DNA from 2 places in the Vibrio sp. Vb1554 genome. Region 1 is predicted to be linked to the other one. Evidence: riboswitches for the same ligand, from Rfam matches in the RefSeq annotation. Region 1 holds a riboswitch; the other holds the start of a gene.
What was found. Region 1 has a riboswitch for thiamine pyrophosphate ahead of thiC (phosphomethylpyrimidine synthase ThiC). Riboswitches for the same ligand answer to the same signal wherever they lie in the genome.
Positions count from the first base shown of each region.

Region 2: linked by a shared signal. The riboswitch ahead of thiD (bifunctional hydroxymethylpyrimidine kinase/phosphomethylpyrimidine kinase) and the one ahead of thiC (phosphomethylpyrimidine synthase ThiC) in region 1 are both predicted to bind thiamine pyrophosphate.

Region 1 is NZ_JAWPOJ010000043.1:24,632-30,028, reverse strand. Features, by position in the region: gene R8N28_RS22135 (multicopper oxidase family protein) at 1-1,203, shown strand, start outside; gene crcB (fluoride efflux transporter CrcB) at 1,327-1,710, shown strand; TPP riboswitch at 1,771-1,869, shown strand; gene thiC (phosphomethylpyrimidine synthase ThiC) at 2,033-3,973, shown strand; gene R8N28_RS22120 (thiamine phosphate synthase) at 3,973-5,388, shown strand; gene R8N28_RS22115 (HesA/MoeB/ThiF family protein) at 5,375-5,397, shown strand, end outside.
Region 2 is NZ_JAWPOJ010000017.1:2,327-7,723, forward strand. Features, by position in the region: gene R8N28_RS14715 (TldD/PmbA family protein) at 1-992, opposite strand, end outside; gene R8N28_RS14720 (TldD/PmbA family protein) at 992-2,377, opposite strand; TPP riboswitch at 2,689-2,796, shown strand; gene thiD (bifunctional hydroxymethylpyrimidine kinase/phosphomethylpyrimidine kinase) at 2,894-3,751, shown strand; gene R8N28_RS14730 (ABC transporter ATP-binding protein) at 3,741-4,496, shown strand; gene R8N28_RS14735 (ABC transporter permease) at 4,489-5,289, shown strand; gene R8N28_RS14740 (ABC transporter substrate-binding protein) at 5,376-5,397, shown strand, end outside.

The DNA.
Region 1 (5,397 bases):
AATGGTTCGATTCCAGCGCCTGTGATTCGTTGTCGCCAAGGCGAGAAAGTTATAATTCGGTTTACTAACAAGCTTTCAGAGCCGACTACAATCCACTGGCATGGCTTGCGAATCCCTATTGAAATGGATGGTGTACCTTTCTTGAGCCAGCAGCCTATCATGCCAGGTGAAACATTCGTTTATGAATTTACACCACCAGATGCGGGCACATTTTGGTATCACCCACATATGAATAGTGTGAAGCAGCTTGGTAAGGGCTTAGTCGGGCTAATTGTCGTTGAAGAGGCAGAGCCTGTTCAGTTTGATGAAGAGCATGAAGTCGTCCTCAAGCATTGGCACTTAGACAAACAAGGTCAGTGGAAGAACCTTATGGTACCGCGCTTGAGCGCTCGTATGGGGACTCCCGGAGAGTGGAGTAGCGTCAATGGTGTGCATGAACCTGTTTATACGCTGAAGCAGAATGCTACCACGCGATTAAGAATTGCTAATGTCGATAACACCATTACTTACCCGATCGCTATTGAAGGTGCAGAGGCTTGGGTTATTGCTATTGATGGTAACCCTGTTAAAACGCCTTATAAGCTCACTCAGCATAAAATTGGTCCAGGAATGAGGTTAGATGTCGGATTGATTGCTCCAAAGGCTGGAAAACGTGTTTATGTGCGTCAAATGAAAGGACGCTTCCCATTCCCTTTGTGCGAGTTTGACGTTGTTGAGTCTGACCTGTCGAACAACCAGAAACTGCCTTTATTACCTCTCAACCCTGTGCCAGCTCTCGATTTGAAAAATGCAGAGCAAATCGATTATGTGTTTGAGTGGGAGGGGGCGATCACTCCTGCTGATCAATCGGGCAAAGCGATCCCCCAATTCTGGCTGATGAACAAACGGGCTTGGGAAGGAATGAGCAAAGATAATATTCCAGCGCCGCTTTCAACATTGGAGATTGGAAAAACCTATATCTTCAACCTAAAGAACGTCACCCAATATCATCATCCTATTCATCTTCATGGACACACATTTACGGTTCTTGAGTTAGATGGCAAAAAACTCGACGAACCGTTTCATACCGATACGGTCTTACTTGGAAAAAACGGCAGTGCGAAAGCGGCATTTGTTGCAGATAAACCAGGGCGTTGGATGTACCATTGTCATGTAATTGAACATATGAAGACGGGTTTGATGGGGTACATTGAAGTAAAGTGACTCCTGTAACTTTTAAAATCTTGATAAGTTTTAAGCGCTATACTTTGCTGAATTCTAAGATTGTATAATCACTATTGCCGTAAATTTGATTACAATGTCGCCATTAACTTTTCTGGGGGAATTATGGGACAACTATCCGTTTTGGGTTTTATTGCATTGGGTGGTGCATTTGGTGCATGTTCTCGTTACTTAATTTCTGAACTTTGTGTCATTTTATTGGGGCGTGGTTTTCCATATGGTACGTTAACCGTTAACGTTGTTGGCTCATTTATGATGGGCTTATTGATAGCAGCTTTCGATAATGAACTTTTGGCAACGGAACCTTGGCGACAAGTGATTGGCTTGGGTTTTTTAGGGGCACTAACGACGTTTTCCACCTTCTCGATGGATAATGTGTTGCTTATGCAGCAGGGCGCTTTCTTTAAGATGGGGTTGAACGTATTGTTGAATGTAGTGTTAAGTATTTCAGCGGCGTGGATAGGCTTTCAATTATTGATGCGCAGCTAGCAAAGTAGTTAAAAATTGAACAGGTCGGCTTGGTTTCACCAAGCCGTTTTTATATACTGACATCACTTGTCGGAGTGCCATAAGGCTGAGACCGTTAATTCGGGATCCGTTGAACCTGATCAGATTAGAATCTGCGAAGGGAACAAGAGAAGATATTCACACCGGAGCTCTTTCTGGTTGATCTATCAAAAGTCGAATGTTGTTACAGGCAAATATCGTAAGCTTTAACTAGCCTTAATTTGACTCCTCTTGTCGCATCTATCCGCCAAGCATTTTTATCCAATTACTTTTTATCTAGTATAACAAAGCAAGGAAAAATGCTATGTCGAGTCGCAAACAAGCGAGACTGGAAGCAAAACAGTTCATTGATACACTCTCGGTACAACCGTACCCCAATTCAAGCAAAGTCTACGTAGAAGGCTCACGTCCAGATATTCGTGTGCCAATGCGTGAAATATCACTCGCTGATAGCCTTATTGGAGGCACAAAAGAAGCGCCTATTTTCGAGCCTAATGAGCCAGTACGCGTTTACGATACCTCGGGTGTATACACAGATCCAGAGCACACCATAGACCTCTATAGCGGCTTACCTAAGCTGAGAGAAGGGTGGATTGAAGAGCGTGCCGATACTGAGCTACTTGATGAAGTAAGCTCGGTGTACACCAAAGAACGCTTAGAAGACGAAACACTAGACGATCTTCGTTACGGTAATCTACCACGTATTCGACGTGCCAAAGATGGCCATTGTGTGACCCAATTGCACTATGCTCGCAAAGGTATAATCACCCCAGAAATGGAATACATCGCCCTGCGTGAAAATATGGGGCGTGCTCAATACCGCGATGAAGTGCTGAATCAACAGCATCCGGGTCAAAGCTTTGGAGCGAATCTTCCAAAAGACATTACCGCCGAGTTTGTGCGTAAAGAAGTCGCCGAAGGTCGCGCGATTATCCCTTCCAATATCAACCACCCAGAATCCGAACCAATGATCATTGGACGTAACTTTTTGGTCAAAGTGAACGCCAACATCGGTAACTCATCGGTCACTTCTTCGATTGAAGAAGAAGTAGAGAAACTAGTGTGGGCAACGCGCTGGGGTGGAGATACCGTTATGGATCTCTCTACTGGACGTAATATTCACGAAACTCGCGAGTGGATTCTACGTAACAGTCCAGTTCCGATCGGTACCGTACCAATGTATCAAGCGCTTGAGAAAGTGAATGGTGTGGCGGAAAACCTTAACTGGGAAGTGATGCGCGATACTCTGATCGAGCAAGCAGAGCAGGGCGTTGATTACTTCACCATCCATGCCGGTTTACTACTGCGCTATGTACCGATGACGGCAAAACGCGTTACTGGCATCGTCTCTCGTGGTGGTTCTATCATCGCGAAATGGTGTTTAGCGCATCACCAAGAAAGCTTCTTATATACTCACTTCCGAGAGATCTGTGAAATCTGTGCTAAGTACGATGTCGCACTATCTCTTGGTGATGGTCTGCGTCCTGGCTCGGTTGCTGATGCTAACGATGAAGCGCAATTTGCAGAGCTTCGTACTCTTGGCGAATTGACCAAGGTTGCGTGGGAATACGACGTACAGGTGATTATTGAAGGCCCTGGTCATGTTCCAATGCATATGATCAAAGAGAACATGGAAGAGCAGTTAGAGCACTGTCATGAGGCTCCTTTCTATACTCTTGGTCCATTGACGACAGACGTCGCTCCTGGTTACGACCATATTACTTCAGGTATTGGCGCTGCCATGATTGGTTGGTATGGCTGTGCAATGCTTTGCTACGTAACTCCTAAAGAGCATCTTGGTTTACCAAACAAAGAAGACGTGAAAGTAGGCATGATCACTTACAAGCTTGCTGCGCACGCCGCTGATTTGGCGAAAGGACACCCTGGTGCACAAGTTCGTGATAACGCGCTTTCTAAAGCTCGCTTCGAGTTCCGCTGGGAAGACCAATTTAACTTGTCGCTCGACCCAGATACCGCGCGTGCTTTCCATGATGAAACCTTGCCTCAAGAGTCTGGAAAAGTTGCTCACTTCTGTTCGATGTGCGGACCAAAGTTCTGCTCTATGAAGATTTCGCAAGAGGTACGAGAGTACGCAAAAGATACTGAGCAAGTTGCTGCGGACCAAGCTATATCGATCAAAATGCTGGATGATCCTCTTGAGGGGATGCGTCAGAAATCGCAAGAATTTAGAGATACAGGTTCTGAGTTATACCACCCAGCAGCACATGCCGAGGTAAGTGGCTAATGAGCAAAATCCTTATTCCGTCATCATTGATTGAACTGACAGGTTTAGTTCAGCAATGTTTGTTGTTGGCGAAAGAACAGGGTTTTAACATTGAAGACATTGAGTTGGGTGTGAGCCCAACTCAATCTATTCAGCTTGTTCGTGACCAACAGACTACGCACATAACGACAGACCTTATTGATGGTTATGACTCTGAGCATGAGAGTTCATTTGTGCTCTATTACCGCTCTGCTTTGTCGGTAGAAGCGTGTGCTAAGCAACCGTCGAAAGCGATTTATATTGGCATTGCTGATACGCAGGTATCCGATGAAAAGGAGAAAGTGCTTCAGCTTGATATCTGGCGTCACCCAATTAACAACGAAGTGAGAGCGCTTTCCGTTAAGTCCAAATTCAACGCAATGTTCGATCCCGAACATCATCTTGCTTGGATAGTAACGCTGACAGTACTCGATTTTCCTATCGAAGATGCGTTAACACTTGCTCGAGGAATGCTAACTCAACAAGCGAATGTTTCACGTGAAACACTGTTTAATGACAACCTTGACGAGGGACGAACTACTCAGTGGGCTGCCCAATTTGATGATTTCCCCACACCTGTACTGGAGGATAACCGACTAGGTATTCAAGTTGGTTGGTCTGCACAAGGTGAGAGCGTTAGCTTTCCAACTCTAACTAAGCAAAGTCTAGGGCTCTATCCAGTCGTTGATGATGTTGCTTGGATTGAGCGTCTACTGCCACTAGGCATCAACACTATTCAACTGCGAATCAAGAACCCACAACAAGCCGATTTAGAACAACAGATCATTCGAGCAATTGAGCTAGGTCGTCAGTATCAAGCACAAGTGTTCATCAATGACTATTGGCAGTTGGCAATCAAGCATGGCGCTTATGGTGTTCACCTAGGACAAGAAGACATAGAAGAATCGAATTTAGCTCAGCTAACTAAAGCGGGTATTCATCTTGGTCTTTCTACTCATGGTTATTATGAACTACTGCGCATCGTACAAATTCATCCTAGCTACATCGCACTAGGGCATATTTTCCCAACCACCACTAAACAGATGCCATCGAAGCCACAAGGTTTGGTGCGCTTGGCGCTGTATCAAAAGCTGATTGATAGCATTCCTTATACAAATACAGAGGCTGCTTTCCGCCCTTCAAAAGACAAAGCAGTTAGTGACCATGTGCTTGGCTTTCCGACGGTCGCGATTGGTGGTATTGACCAATCTAATGCAGACCAAGTTTGGCAAACAGGTGTTTCTAGCTTAGCAGTAGTGCGTGCTATTACGTTGGCAGAATCACCTCAATCGGTCATCGAGTTCTTCGCACAACTGATGAAGGAAAGACAGCTAACGTTCACTGATCAGAATAGTGAGTTGGCGGATACCAAGAGAGGCGAGCATGCTCACGGATAAGCAGTTCCT
Region 2 (5,397 bases), on a different contig from region 1:
GCACTTGCTGTCGAGACTGCGCCCAAGTAACTTGCGGTCTGGCTGTTATGTAGCAAGGTTTTCAACTCACCATTAGCAATCATGACATTATCTTGAGTAGCGAAGCCTTCACTATCAAAACTCGCGATTGCCATACCATTTGGCATGTAAGCCGTATCAGTAAAGGTAATTAAATCACTCGCAACACGTTGACCAAGCTTGTCACCCAGTGGCGTAATGCCTTTCATCGCGCTTACGCCAGAGAAAGCACTGCCGAAAGCACCGAATAAACTTGCTAGCGCATTGATGTGGAAAATAGCAGGGTAGTTACCTGTCGCAACCGGAGCGCCTTCCAGAAGATCACGAGCAAGGTTGTAGCCACCTTCTATACAGTAAGCTGGATTCAACTCATCAAAACGGCGACCAAGTGACATTCTACCCGCCATTGACTGTTTGCCGTCTTTTTCAAACAAGGTATACGCGTAACAAGTGAACGAGCGCTCGAAGTGTTGACACAATGTGCCTTGAGTATTGGCAATGATCAGTTGTGTTTCGCCATCGCTGTAACCATTGTAAGGTGCGCTAGAAGCGTGAGGCAGAGCCACTACGCCTTGCTCAAGTGCGAGAGACAGTTCAATTTTTTCATCAACCGAAGTTGTGTCTTCTTGAGCAATCTCAGCCACGTCAGTCGTGATTTGGCTGTTCACACAACTAATGGTCTGATGTTCATCTTGCTTGGAAAAACGAGCGCTTTGCAGTGCATTAGTCAGCATCAAATCTAAGCTTGGTTGTTCTAACGACTCAGAATAGCTCGTTGCAACACGCGCATCTTTCACAACACGAACACCCAGCACTTGGCTTGAACTTACTTTGTACTCATCCAGCTTTCCTTGGTTCGCTTTCAGAGAAAAGCTGCTGTTGCGGTTTACAATGACGTCCGCTTCTGCACCTTGGCGTTTTGCTTCTGATAGGACGTAATCAACCGCATTGAGAAGTTGTTGTTCTTGGCTCATTAGTTACCGCCTCCTACCAGAATGTTATCGACTTTCAGCGTTGGCTGACCGACTGTTGTTGGTACTGAACCACTTACTGAACCACACATGCCCGGCGCAAGCGCCATGTCTCTGCCGACCATGCTGATTTCTTTCAACACTTTTGGACCCGTGCTGATCAGCGTTGCTGTTTTCAGAGGTTTGGTGATTTTGCCATTTTCAATGAGGTAAGCTTCACGAACAGCAAAGTTAAACTCACCCGTACCCGGTTGAACCGAACCACCACCCATCTTCTTCGCATAGATACCACGCTCGATGCCTGCCAGCATGTCATCAAGTGAATGCTCGCCTTCTTCGATAAAGGTGTTACGCATACGCGAGGTTGGTGCAAACTTGTAGTTTTGACGACGACCAGACCCCGTAGGTTCGTAACCTGTCTTCATGCCACCCATTTTATCGACCATAAAGCTGGTTAGCTTACCGTCTTTGATCAACTGAGTGCGCTGAGTCTTCATACCTTCATCATCAACGTGAATCGAGCCCCATTCGTTGGTCATGGTGCCATCATCGACTGCGTTCACCGCGGTGTGAGCAACCATTTCGCCCATCTTGTCGTGGAATACTGAAGCTTTCTTCGCAACTGAAGTGGTTTCTAGTAAGTGACCACACGCTTCGTGGAAGATTACGCCGCCAAAGCCGTTACCAATTACCACTGGCATTTCACCCGATGGACAAGCATCCGCGCCAAGTTTTACCAACGCTTGTTGCGCGATAGTTTGACCTAGCTCTTTGGCATCAAGCTGTTCACTGAATTCCCAACCAGCAAGAGCGCCAGGACCTTCCATACCAGAAGACTGCTCATTACCTTTTTGAGCGACGGTATTACCAGCAACTCGGATGTAATGACGAGTATCGTCAACGTGTAGACCTTCTGAGTTGAAGATAGACACTTGTTGTTCACGCTGAAGCACGCTGCCAATAAACTGGCTGATATGCTCACTCTCAGCACGTGCGGCTTGGTCAACTTTCAATAGAAACGCGATTTTTGAATCTAGGTTAGCATCCTTACTTAGTGGCATGCGGCAACCATGTTGGATTGGGTAGCGGTTCAAATTCAAAGAACCCGCTGACGCGATTTGCTCACGCTTGTCTTTTGCAGCAAGCAGCGAGGTTACGCGCTTTAGTTCGGCTTCATCTGTGCTGTTGGTGTAACCGTAAAGCACCTTATGACCGAAAAAAAGACGAATACCGATACCAAAATCGATACCCGAGTTAACCTTATCCACTTCACCAGATGCGATCTGGACAGTGTTGGTTTGGTGATGTTCAACGAATAGTTCAGCGAAATCAGCCCCCAAAAAGAGCGCATGATCGATCACTGACTTCGCTGTTACAGAATTAAGCATGAAGTCTCCTTGCTCGATGATCGTCTTAGCCATCCTAATTAACTGTGAAAAAGTTCAACAAAGTTAAATTGGCAATACGTTAAATTTTAACAGTTTTTTAACCTTGTTTTGTGCTAATCCTTGCTTAACGAGACCACGATTATTTATTAAATATTCCAGGTTCTGCTCATTCACCAGAGCGTTGCACTAGTAAATTCCACCCAGCAAACCATTTAGGTGCTTACTTTATCACTCACCTCGCATAATTGAATACTCATTATAATTACGCTCAAAAAACGTATCCCTTCCGCAATGGTCCTGCTATCATCCGAACGAAATAGTCGGGGGGCCACACGACAAGTGTTGGCTGAGATCGAAATTCGAGACCCGTTGAACCTGATTCAGTTAGCACTGACGTAGGGAACTATGCACACTTTGCCTTTCGTCGCCCCTCTTAGGTAAGCGATAGCGATCGAAAAATCGATCTATCTGCAACGGTCAAAGTCAGTTCCTATACGTCTTGTAGTAGGAGCGACCATGACGCAGCAATCACAACCTCATTCACATCACACGCCAGCCTTGCCTACCCCTATCGTATTGACCATCGCGGGCTCAGACAGTGGTGGCGGTGCAGGTATTCAAGCCGACATCAAAGCGATGTCCGCAACCGGCAGTTTTGCTTGCTCGGTAATCACGGCGATTACTTCGCAAAATACCCAAGGCGTTTCTGCGATTTTCCCCATTCCTCTCGACCATGTAGAGAGCCAACTTGATGCAGTATTTACCGACCTCAACATCGTTGCAGTCAAAGTGGGCATGCTGGCAGATTCCAACATCATCAAAGTCGTTGCAGACAAAATTAAGCAATACCAGCCAAAACACCTCGTGATTGACCCTGTAATGGTGGCCACTAGCGGTGATCTATTACTGGAACAGTCGGCAATCAGCACTTTAAAAGAAGAATTGATTCCGCTCGCAGACATCATTACCCCTAACCTACCCGAAGGCGCAGCATTGACGGGTAAGCCAATGCCTCAATCAGAATCTGAAATGAACGATATGATTACCGACCTTCGTGCGCTTGGCGCCAAAGCTATTCTGCTCAAAGGCGGTCACCTTGAAGAAAATGAAAACAGCAACGATCTGCTTATCATGCAAGACAGTGCCGAGTTAATCAGCGCTAAACGCTTTCCAACCAAAAACACTCATGGCACAGGCTGCACGCTGTCTTCTGCTATCGCGTCTTATCTTGGCCAAGGCAACAACCTACACAAAGCGGTGCACCTGGGTAAGCAGTACATCAGCCAAGCTATCGCACACGCTGATGAATTGGATGTAGGTAAAGGCCATGGCCCTGTGAACCACTTTTTTGCGGGTCATACTTATGTTCGCTAACGCGATTGGCATTCAGCTTTCCGATGCTAGTCTGCGATACAAAGATAGCCAAACACCGACTTTAGCAGGAATGAACATGACCATTCCCGTCGGTAAATGGACGGTATTACTCGGACGAAGTGGCTGCGGGAAAACCACAATATTGCGTTACTTAGCTGGCCTGCTGGATGACCAAGTTGACTGGCATGGCGAACTCATCACAACGGATGGCGCTGCACTGCATGACCGTATCGCTTACATGGCTCAGCAGGATTTATTGCTACCGTGGTTGAATGTGTTAGACAACGTCTGCCTCAGTTCTCGATTTTCTCAAGAGCAAGCACCAGAGAAAAATAGACAACGTGCACTGATTTTACTAAGCCAAGTGGGACTCGCCGATTACGCGGATGCTAAGCCAGCTCAGCTCTCTGGCGGCATGAGACAACGTGTTGCCCTTGCTCGCACTCTGATGCAAGACAAGCCTCTAGTTCTGATGGATGAGCCTTTCTCTGCACTGGACGCGGTTACTCGTCATAAGTTGCAAACCTTGTCTGCCGAATTGCTGAAAGATAAGACGGTTGTTCTGATTACCCACGACCCACAAGAAGCGGTGCGATTAGCTCACCAACTCTATGTGTTGCAAGGCACACCTGCGCAAGCTCAGCACTTGGTCGTTCCAGACTCCAAGCCGCCCCGAGTTCTCGATGGAGAGTGCGCCGCGCTTCAACAAGCGATTTTGGATCAATTGGAGAAAGACTATGAGTGATATGACTCAGTACAACTCCGTTTCGGCACGTATTAGTAAAAAAGAACGCGTGACCCATCCGGCTCTGCGCTTAGTTATCAGCACAGCGGTGATCTTGGGATTGTGGCAGTTGGTCGTGGTGATATTCGACATGCCAAGCTTCATCTTACCTTCACCAATTGAAGTGCTGGATAGATTGGTCACTCGTTACGATGTCCTGCTCAAACATACTTGGGTTACCGCGCAAGAGATCTTATTTGGCTTGGCGCTTGGATTATCGATGGGTTTGCTGTTCGCATTGCAAATGCTGATGTTCGAGCCGCTGAAGCGTTGGTTATTGCCTATTCTGATTGCTAGCCAAGCGATCCCTGTGTTCGCCATCGCGCCAGTGCTCATGCTTTGGCTGGGTTACGGCATTGCATCAAAAGTAGTCATGGCGGCGATCATCATCTTTTTCCCCGTCACGACATGTTGCTATGACGGCTTGCGCAATACGCCAACAGGTTACCTCGACCTTGCCAAGACCATGGGCGCGTTTAAATGGCAGCTACTTCGTCATATTCAATTGCCAGCCGCACTACCAACTTTAGCCTCAGGTATTCGTGTTGCCGTCGTTATTGCGCCAATTGGAGCAGTGGTCGGTGAGTGGGTAGGTTCAAGCGAAGGCTTGGGTTATCTGATGCTCCAAGCCAACGCTCGCATGATCATTGACGAGATGTTTGCGGCGCTGTTTATCCTCGCCGTACTGTCTATCTCACTCTACTTCATCACCGATAAGTTATTGAAAAAAGCCATCCCTTGGGAAAGCAAATAATTACAGAAAATAACCAAAGAAAATTGGGAAAGCAAATAATTACAGAAAATAACCAAAGAAAATTGGGAAAGAAAAGGAAGAACCCCGTGAATAAAAACAAACTTATGA